Linked DNA regions of Frondihabitans sp. PAMC 28766. Each later gene encodes a partner of the first gene's protein in a complex. Links are inferred from orthologs where the notes say so. Each region holds a gene or a part of one and is shown in the gene's direction. Other genes may lie near its edges.

Region 1 (4,809 bases):
CGGCTCGCGCCGGCGGCAGACCACGGCTGACGGTTTCGAACTGCAGTTCGGCACGAACCACCTCGGGCACTTCGCCCTGGTCTCGCACCTCCTGCCGGCCCTCGCGGCGGCCGAGGCGGGGCGCATCGTGCACCTCGGCAGCATCGCCCACACCCTCAGCCGTCTCGACCTCGACGACCCGATGATGGTGCAGCGCTACAGCGGCCATCGGGCCTACAGCCGGTCGAAGCTCGCTGTGATGACTTTCGGATTCGAGCTCGACCGGCGCCTCCGCGACGCGGGGTCGTCCGTGTCGAGCGTGGTCGCGCACCCCGGCTTCGCCCTAGAGAACCTCACCGAGCGCCGGCCCGGCATCGTCCGGCGCCGATGGCTGCCCGCTCCGCTCGTCGGTCTGATGCGCACGGTGTCGCAGGGCAAAGACCAGGGCGCTCGGCCTCTCGTCTACGCTGCGGTGGGCGCCGACGTCGCCGGCGGGGAATACTGGGGGCCCGACGGCTGGTTCCAGTTGACCGGTGCACCCGCCCTCGTCAGGGCCCGGAGGCACGCCCGCAACCGCAAGACGGCAGCCCGCCTCTGGAACCTTTCGGCCCGCCTGACACGCGTGCAGCCCGTCATCGAGTGAGCCCGCCCGGCTCGCCGCCGCCCCTCATCCGCGAACGCCGTCTCCTTTAGAATGGACAGAGTGTCGATTTCATCCGCCAACCCGATCGTCTCGGCCGAGCTCACTCCCGCTGAGCTCACAGCTCACATCGCCGATCCCGGTGACGTCTCGAAGCTCAGCGTCCGTGGGGCCCGCGTTCACAACCTGCAGAACGTCGACCTCGAGATCCCTCGCGACTCGCTGGTGGTGTTCACCGGCCTGAGCGGCTCGGGCAAGTCGTCACTCGCGTTCGACACGATCTTCGCCGAGGGCCAGCGCCGCTACGTCGAGTCACTGTCGGCGTACGCGCGGCAATTCCTCGGCCAGGTCGACCGCCCCGACGTCGACTTCATCGAGGGCCTCAGCCCCGCGGTTTCGATCGACCAGAAGTCGACCAACCGCAACCCGAGGTCGACGGTCGGCACGATCACCGAGATCTACGACTACATGCGCCTGCTCTGGGCGCGCATCGGCGTCGCGCACTGCCCCGTCTGCGGCGAGCCCATCCAGAAGCAGAGCGTGCAGCAGGTCGCCGACCAGCTGATGGAGCTCGAGACCGGTCGCCGTTACCAGGTCCTGAGTCCGATCGTCTCGCAGAAGAAGGGCGAATTCGTCGACCTCTTCAAAGAGCTCGCCTCGTCGGGCTACTCGCGCGCGATCGTCGACGGCGAGCAGATCCAGCTGTCGAGCCCGCCCCTCCTCAAGAAGCAGGTCAAGCACGACATCTCGGTGGTCGTCGACCGCCTCGTGGCCTCCGACGACATCCTGCAGCGCCTCACCGACTCGCTCGAGACGGCGCTGCGCCTGACCGACGGCCTGGTGACGATCAACTTCGTCGACGACAAGGGCGACGGCGCATTCCGCACGTTCTCCGAAAAGCTGTCGTGCCCCAACAACCACCCGCTGCAGCTCACCGAGATCGAGCCCCGCACCTTCTCGTTCAACGCGCCATTCGGCGCCTGCCCCGAATGCTCCGGCCTCGGCACGAAGATGTCGGTCGACTCCGACCTGCTGCTGGGCGACGACCAACTCGGGCTCGCCGAGGGTGTCATCCTGCCGTGGACGAACTCGGGCAAGGGCCTCTACAACTACTTCCAGAAGCTGCTCGAGGGCCTTGCCGGCGACCTCGGCTTCAGCTTGAAGACGCCGTGGCGCGACCTGTCGCCCGAGGTGCAGAAGGCAGTGCTCGAGGGCAACGACTTCGAGGTGACCGTGCGCTACCGCAACCGGTTCGGCCGCGAGATGAAATACACGACCGGCTTCGAGGGCGTGATGCCCTACATCGAGCGCAAGTTCGCCGAGGCCGAGAGCGACTCGCAGCGCCAGCGCTACTCCGCCTACCTCCGCGAGATCCCCTGCGTCGTCTGCAAGGGCAAGCGCCTCAAGCCCGAGGTGCTGGCGGTGCTCGTCGACGGCCACAACATCGCCGACGTCTCCGAGCTCAGCCTCAGCGACGCCTTCTCGTTCATGGAGTCGCTTCAGTTGAGCAACCGCGAGGCCAGGATCGCCGCGCAGGTGCTGCGCGAGATCCGCGTGCGTCTCGAGTTCCTGCTCGAGGTCGGCCTCACCTACCTGTCGCTCGCCCGATCGGCAGGGTCGCTCTCGGGCGGCGAAGCACAGCGGATCCGCCTGGCGACGCAGATCGGTTCCGGCCTGACCGGCGTGCTGTACGTCCTCGACGAGCCGTCGATCGGCCTTCACCAGCGCGACAACCGCCGCCTCATCGACACGCTCGTCAAACTCAAGAACCTCGGCAACACGCTGATCGTGGTCGAGCACGACGAAGACACGATCCGCACCGCCGACTGGATCGTCGACATCGGGCCCGGCGCCGGCGTGAACGGCGGCCAGGTCGTCCACTCGGGCGGCTACGAGGCGCTGTTGGCCAACACGTCGTCGTACACAGGCGACTATCTGGCCGGTCGCCGCTCGATAGCGACGCCGACGAAGCGCCGGAAGATCGACAAGAACCGCATGCTCTCGGTCGTCGGAGCCCGCGCGAACAACCTCAAGAACGTGACCGTCGACTTCCCCCTCGGGGCGTTCGTCGCCGTCACGGGCGTGAGCGGGTCGGGCAAGTCGTCGCTCGTCAACGACATCCTCTACAAGGTGCTCGCCAACCAGCTGAACGGCGCCCGCCAGATCCCGGGCAAGCACACCCGGATCACGGGCCTCGACAACCTCGACAAGGTCGTGCACGTCGATCAAGCGCCCATCGGCCGCACCCCGCGGTCGAACCCGGCAACCTACACCGGTGTCTTCGACAAGATCCGCAACCTGTTCGCCGAGACAGTCGAGGCGAAGGCCCGCGGCTACCTGCCGGGCCGGTTCAGCTTCAACGTCAAGGGCGGTCGTTGCGAGAATTGCGCGGGCGACGGCACCATCAAGATCGAGATGAACTTCCTTCCCGACGTCTACGTCGCGTGCGAGGTGTGCGGTGGCGCTCGCTACAACCGCGACACGCTGCAGGTGCACTACAAGGGTAAGAACATCTCCGAGGTGCTCGACATGCCGATCAGCGAGGCGGCCGAGTTCTTCGCACCGATCTCGTCGATCTCGCGGTTCATGGCGACACTGGTCGACGTGGGCCTCGGTTACGTCCGCCTCGGCCAGAGCGCCACGACGCTCTCGGGCGGTGAAGCGCAGCGCGTCAAGCTGGCCACCGAGCTGCAGAAACGCTCGAACGGCCGCAGCATCTACGTTCTCGACGAGCCGACCACGGGGCTCCACTTCGAAGACGTCCGCAAGCTCCTCCTGGTGCTGAACGGTCTCGTCGAGAAGGGCAACACCGTCATCACGATCGAGCACAACCTCGACGTGATCAAGTCGGCCGACTGGTTGATCGACATGGGCCCCGAAGGCGGTGCAGGCGGCGGCGAGGTCATCGCGGTTGGCACGCCCGAGCACCTGGCGACCGTACCCGAGAGCCACACCGGCCACTTCCTCGCCGAAATCCTGACCATGGCGCGCGGCGACATACCGGCACCGGCGAGGGGTGCCGCCGCGAAGACGGCGGGCGCGAAGGCCGCAGGCTCGACCCCGGCGAAGGGTCGCAAGCCCCGCGCGGCCGCGCTCACCAAGTAGAAGCGGGAGTCATGAGCAACACCGTCTCCTGGCGCCCGAAAGCGGGCGACATCCCCACCCAGCCGGGCGTGTACCGCTGGCGCGACGAGCGCGGTCGCGTGCTCTACGTCGGCAAGGCCAAAAACCTCCGGCAGCGCCTGAGCAACTACTTCGCCCCGCTGCCGTCGCTGCACGAGCGCACCCGCCGCATGGTGCTGACGGCCCGCAGCCTCGACTGGACGGTCGTCGGCACCGACATCGAGGCGCTGCAGCTCGAATACACCTGGATCAAAGAGTTCGATCCGCCCTTCAACGTCAAGTTCCGCGACGACAAGACCTACCCGTTCATGGCGATCACCCTCGCCGACGAGGCCCCCCGGGTGATGGTGTCGCGCAACACGCGTATCCGCGGGGCGAAGTACTTCGGGCCCTTCCCGAAGATCTGGGCCGTGCACGACACGATCGACCTGATGATCAAGGTCTTCCCGATCCGCACCTGCTCCGACTCGAGCTACAAGAAGGCGATGCAGACGGGCAAACCGTGCTTCCCCGGCCAGATCGGGCGCTGCGGCGGCCCCTGCTCGGGCAGGGTGACGATCGAGGAGCACCGCAAGATCGTCGACGAGTTCGTCCGCTTCATGGGCAGCTACGACCGTAAGGTCATCGCCGAGCGGCAGAAGCTGATGTCTCAGGCCGCCGCCGAGCAGCGCTACGAAGATGCCGCGAAGTACCGCGACCAGGTCGGCGCCCTCGAAGCCGTGCTCGAGAAGTCCGCCGTGGTGCTCCGCGACTCCGTCGACCTCGACCTCTTCGCCGTCGCCGAAGACGAGCTCGCTGCCGCAGTGCAGCTCTTCACCGTGCGCGGTGGCCGAATCCGCGGCGCCCGCGCGTGGGTACTCGACAAGGAGATCGACATCTCGACCGGCGACATCGTCGAGCAGGCCCTCCAAGACGTGTACGCCGCAGGTGCCGAACTGCCCCGCGAGATCGTCGTGCCGACCCTGCCCGACGACGCCGACGCCCTCGAGACATGGCTCACCGATCTGCGGACGGACGCGGCGACCGACGGCAGGATGCGAGGCAGGGTCCAGCTCCACACCCCGCAG
Region 2 (4,389 bases), 890 kb from region 1 along the record:
ACGTGTCGCGACTCATCGTCGTTCACGACGAGCTCGACATCCCGTTCGACACCCTCAAGCTCAAGCAGGGCGGCGGCCACGGCGGCCACAACGGCCTGCGCGACATCATCGCGGCCACAGGATCGAACGACTTCACCCGGGTGCGCGTCGGCATCGGTCGCCCTCCCGGCCGACAGAGCGCTGCCGACTTCGTCTTGAACGACTTCACGAGCTCCGAGCGCAAGACGCTTCCGAACCTCCTCGACGAGGCGACCGACGCCGTCGAGATGATTGCCGCCGACGGCCTGACCGCGGCGCAGCTCCGGTTCCATACGGCGAGCTAGGGCCGCCGCGGGCTGCCGCGCGCTCTCTGAGGGCGGCCGTCGGAGGGCCCACGTACACTTGTCCGAGTGATCCTCCAGGGTGTAATTCCTGCGCTTTCGCGCGCCTCGACGTTCGATGCTGCCCTGGCGCAGGCGCGTCGGTCGACCGACTTCTCGCTCGTCGACGGGTTGCGGGTTCCGCTGCTGGCGGGCCTTCTCGAGCGCCGCACCGAGGCGGCCGACGGCGCGCCCCAGGCCCTCCTCGTCATCACCGCCACCGGTCGCGAGTCAGAGGCCGTGCGCATTTCTCTCGCGAGCTATGTGCCGGATGCCGAGATCATCGAATTCCCCGCGTGGGAGACGCTGCCGCACGAGCGCCTCAGCCCGAGCGCCGAGACGGTCGGCAAGCGGATCCACGCGCTGCGGAGGCTTGCCGCGTGGTCTGCCGCGGCAGACCTCGATCCTGTTGCCCGCGCTGAGCCGCTGAAGCCCATCGTCGTGGTCGCCGGCGTCCGTGCGGCCCTCCAGCCGATCTCCGACAACCTCGCCGACATCGACCCCGTCGTCTTGACGACCGGCGGGCGTGGCTACGACCTCGGCGTCATCGCCCTTCAGCTGGTCGACCTCGCGTACGCGCGGGTCGACATGGTGACGCGACGCGGCGAGTTCGCGGTGCGCGGCGGCATCCTCGACGTCTTCCCGCCTACGGCCGAGCACCCGGTGCGCGTCGACTTCTTCGGCGACGAGGTCGACCAGATGCGCTGCTTCGCCGTGGCCGACCAGCGCAGCCTCGACACGGAGATCACGACTGTCGAGCTGCCGCCGAGCCGCGAGATGCTGCTGACCGAGCCGGTGCGGCAGCGGGCCCGCGAGATGCAGCACGAGTTCCCGAGCCTGGCGCAGATGCTCGAGAAGATCGGGCAGGGCATTCCCGTCGAAGGCATGGAGTCGCTCGCACCGGCCCTCGTGCACCGGCTGGTGCCGCTGACCCACTACCTGCCAGCATCCTGCGCCATTGCGGTGCTCTCGCCCGAGCGAGTGGTGTCGCGCGCGCAGAGCCTCGCCGAGACCAACCGCGAATTCCTCGAGGCGGCGTGGAGCGCGGCGACCGCCGGTGCCGAGGCGCCGATCGACCTCGACTCGGGCGACTTCCTGACCCCGCGCGACCTGCGCGACTTCGCCGGCGACCGCACCTGGTGGACGTTCAGCGGGTTCGACTCAGGCCTGGCCGCGGTCGAAGCCGCGTCGATGACGGACGCCGAGAAGGTCGACGCCGCCGGCGACTACGTGCGGATCGACGCCGAGACCGTGCCGAGCTTCTCGGGCAACGCCGAGGGCGCCGTCGCGCACGTCGCCGACCTGGCCCGCGACGGCTGGAGCATCGTCGTCACGGCGCGCGGTGCCGGGCTCGTCGAGCGTGCCCGCGACGTGCTGAGCGAGGCGGGTGTCGCAGCCCGCCTCGAAGACACCCTGCCTGCCGAGCTCGAGCCCGGCGTCGTCCACCTCGTCGCCGGTGGCATCGAGGCCGGCTTCGAGGTGCCCGAAGCGAAGTTCGCCGTGCTCGGCGAGACCGACTTCTTCGGCCGCGCCGCCGGGTACGAGAGCCGCCAGGTCAAGAAGCTCGCGTCGCGGCGCAAGAACGTCGTCGACCCCCTGCAACTCAAGACCGGCGACATCGTGGTGCACTCGACGCACGGCATCGGCCGATTCCTCGAGCTCACCAGCCGCGAGGTGTCGACGGGCGGCCGCAACCCGGTCAAGCACAGCCGCGAATACCTCGTGCTCGAGTACGCCCCGTCGAAGCGCGGCCAGCAGGGAGACCGCCTCTACGTGCCCACCGACCAGCTCGACCTGCTCAGCCGGTACGTCGGCGGCGAGGCGCCCAAGCTCTCGAAGATGGGCGGCAGCGACTGGTCGCAGGCCAAGGGCAAGGCCCGGAAGGCCGTCCGCGACATCGCCGTCGAGCTCGTCAAGCTCTACTCGGCGCGCATGGCCTCGAAAGGCTACGCCTTCAGCCCCGACACCCCGTGGCAGCGTGAGCTCGAAGAGGCCTTCCCCTTCGCGGAGACCCCCGACCAGCTGACCACGATCGACGAGATCAAGGCCGACATGGAGCGCCCGATCCCCATGGACCGCCTCATCTCGGGCGACGTCGGCTACGGCAAGACCGAGGTCGCGATCCGTGCCGCGTTCAAAGCGATCCAGGATGGCAAGCAGGTCGCGATGCTCGTGCCCACCACCCTCCTGGTCAGGCAGCACATAGAGACCTTCGCCGAGCGCTTCGCCGGGTTCCCGGTGCACGTCCGTGCGCTCAGCCGCTTCCAGAGCGTCAAGGAGAGCAAGGAGACGATCGCGGGGCTCGCCGACGGCACGGTCGATCTCGTGATCGGCACCCATCGGATCCTGACCGAGGGGCTGGCCTTCAAAGACCTCGGCCTCGTGATCATCGACGAAGAGCAGCGGTTCGGCGTCGAGCACAAAGACCAGCTGAAGAAGCTCAAGACGAACGTCGACATCCTCGCGATGAGTGCCACGCCCATCCCGCGCACGCTCGAGATGGCGGTGACCGGCATCCGTGAGATGTCGACGCTGGCCACCCCGCCGGAGGATCGTCACCCCATCCTCACCTTCGTCGGGCCGAACAGCGACCGGCAGATCGGCGCGGCGATCCGCCGCGAGCTGCTGCGCGAGGGCCAGATCTTCTTCGTGCACAACCGCGTCTCGTCGATCAACCGCGTTGCCGCCCAACTCGCCGAGCTGGTACCCGAAGCCAGGATCGCCGTCGCCCACGGCCAGATGGCGGAGTCGCAGCTCGAGCAGGTGATGGTCGACTTCTGGGAGCGCAAGTTCGACGTGCTCGTCTCGACCACGATCATCGAGACCGGCCTCGACATCGCCAACGCGAACACGCTGATCATCGATCGCGCCGACCGCTACGGCCTGTCGCAGCTGCACCAGCTGCGCGGGCGAGTCGGCCGAGGGCGTGAGCGCGGCTACGCGTACTTCCTCTACGACGCCGACAAGCCGCTCTCCGAGACGGCGCAGGACCGCCTCGAGACGATCGCCGCCAACAACGAGCTCGGCGCCGGAATGCAGGTCGCGCTCAAAGACCTCGAGATCCGCGGCGCCGGCAACCTGCTCGGAGGCGAGCAGTCGGGCCACATCGCGGGCGTCGGCTTCGACCTCTACCTGCGCATGATCGGCGAGGCGGTCAACGCCTTCCGTGGTGACGTGGCCGAGGGCCAGACCGAGCTGCGGCTCGAGCTGCCCGTCGACGCGCACATCCCCGAAGAGTACGTCGAGTCGGAGCGCCTCCGGCTCGAGGCTTACCAGAAGCTGTCGACGGCCTCGTCTCCGACGTCGAGCGACGAGCAGATCACGTCCGTCTTGGAGGAGATGACCGACCGCTATGGCGAACCGCCCGCGCAGGTGCTCGCCTTGATCGAGGTGTCACGCCTTCGCCGGATGGCTCAGAAGATCGGGCTCAGCGAGGTCGTCGCCATGGGCGCGAACCTGCGCGTCGCGTCGTTCGAGCTGGCAGACAGCGTGCAGATGCGGCTGCAGCGGCTCTTCCCGGGCGCGCGGTACTTCGCGCAGACGAAGTCGGTGACCGTGCCGATGCCGCGCCCTGACGGCGAGCCGCTGGCCGACGCCGAGCTGATCTCGTGGGTCGAGCAGCTGCTCGTCGCCGTCTACGGCGCGGCTCCTGCGTCGGCCGAGCCGGCCGGCTCGCCGAGCTAGACTCCCGCGCGGGTCGAGCCCGGGCCGCCGTGGCCAGGGCTCAGCGCGGCTGGCCGACCGCCGCGCGCTTGGCGGCGTTCGCGCGGGTCTCGGCGCGCTTCAGCAGAGTGACGAGCACCGCGGCGATCACGATCGAGATACCCGAGCCGATCAGCACGGCGAGCGTGCCCTCGTCGACGATCTCGGGCTGGCGCTTGAACGCGAGCTCGTTCATCAGCAGCGACACGGTGAATCCGATCCCGCCGAGCATCGCCACCGTCACCAGCTCGAACATGCTGAGCGTCTGGCTGCGGCGAGTCGGGTCAGGGTCACGGAACACCCGCGACGCGATCCCGCCCGCCAGCGT

Evidence for each region.
Region 2: the proteins of uvrA (region 1) and mfd are in contact, whole or in part, in a crystal structure (PDB 4DFC), measured with the Escherichia coli proteins. The link is inferred for Frondihabitans sp. PAMC 28766 from one-to-one orthologs.

The regions. Positions count from the first base shown.
Region 1 is NZ_CP014513.1:2,655,243-2,660,051, reverse strand. The notes cover bases 306-3,924. They hold uvrA (excinuclease ABC subunit UvrA), read left to right. Parts: upstream 306-673; coding sequence 674-3,724; downstream 3,725-3,924. Other genes in these bases: uvrC (excinuclease ABC subunit UvrC), read left to right, coding at 3,736-3,924; AX769_RS12805 (SDR family NAD(P)-dependent oxidoreductase), read left to right, coding at 306-622. In the rest of the region: more of AX769_RS12805, read left to right, coding at 1-305; more of uvrC, read left to right, coding at 3,925-4,809. UniProt on the Escherichia coli protein: The UvrABC repair system catalyzes the recognition and processing of DNA lesions. UvrA is an ATPase and a DNA-binding protein. A damage recognition complex composed of 2 UvrA and 2 UvrB subunits scans DNA for abnormalities.
Region 2 is NZ_CP014513.1:1,770,796-1,775,184, forward strand. Bases 1-4,243 are described here. They hold mfd (transcription-repair coupling factor), read left to right. Parts: upstream 1-389; coding sequence 390-4,043; downstream 4,044-4,243. Other genes in these bases: pth (aminoacyl-tRNA hydrolase), read left to right, coding at 1-323; AX769_RS08655 (Na+/H+ antiporter NhaA), read right to left, coding at 4,084-4,243. Outside these bases: more of AX769_RS08655, read right to left, coding at 4,244-4,389. UniProt on the Escherichia coli protein: Couples transcription and DNA repair by recognizing RNA polymerase (RNAP) stalled at DNA lesions. Mediates ATP-dependent release of RNAP and its truncated transcript from the DNA, and recruitment of nucleotide excision repair machinery to the damaged site.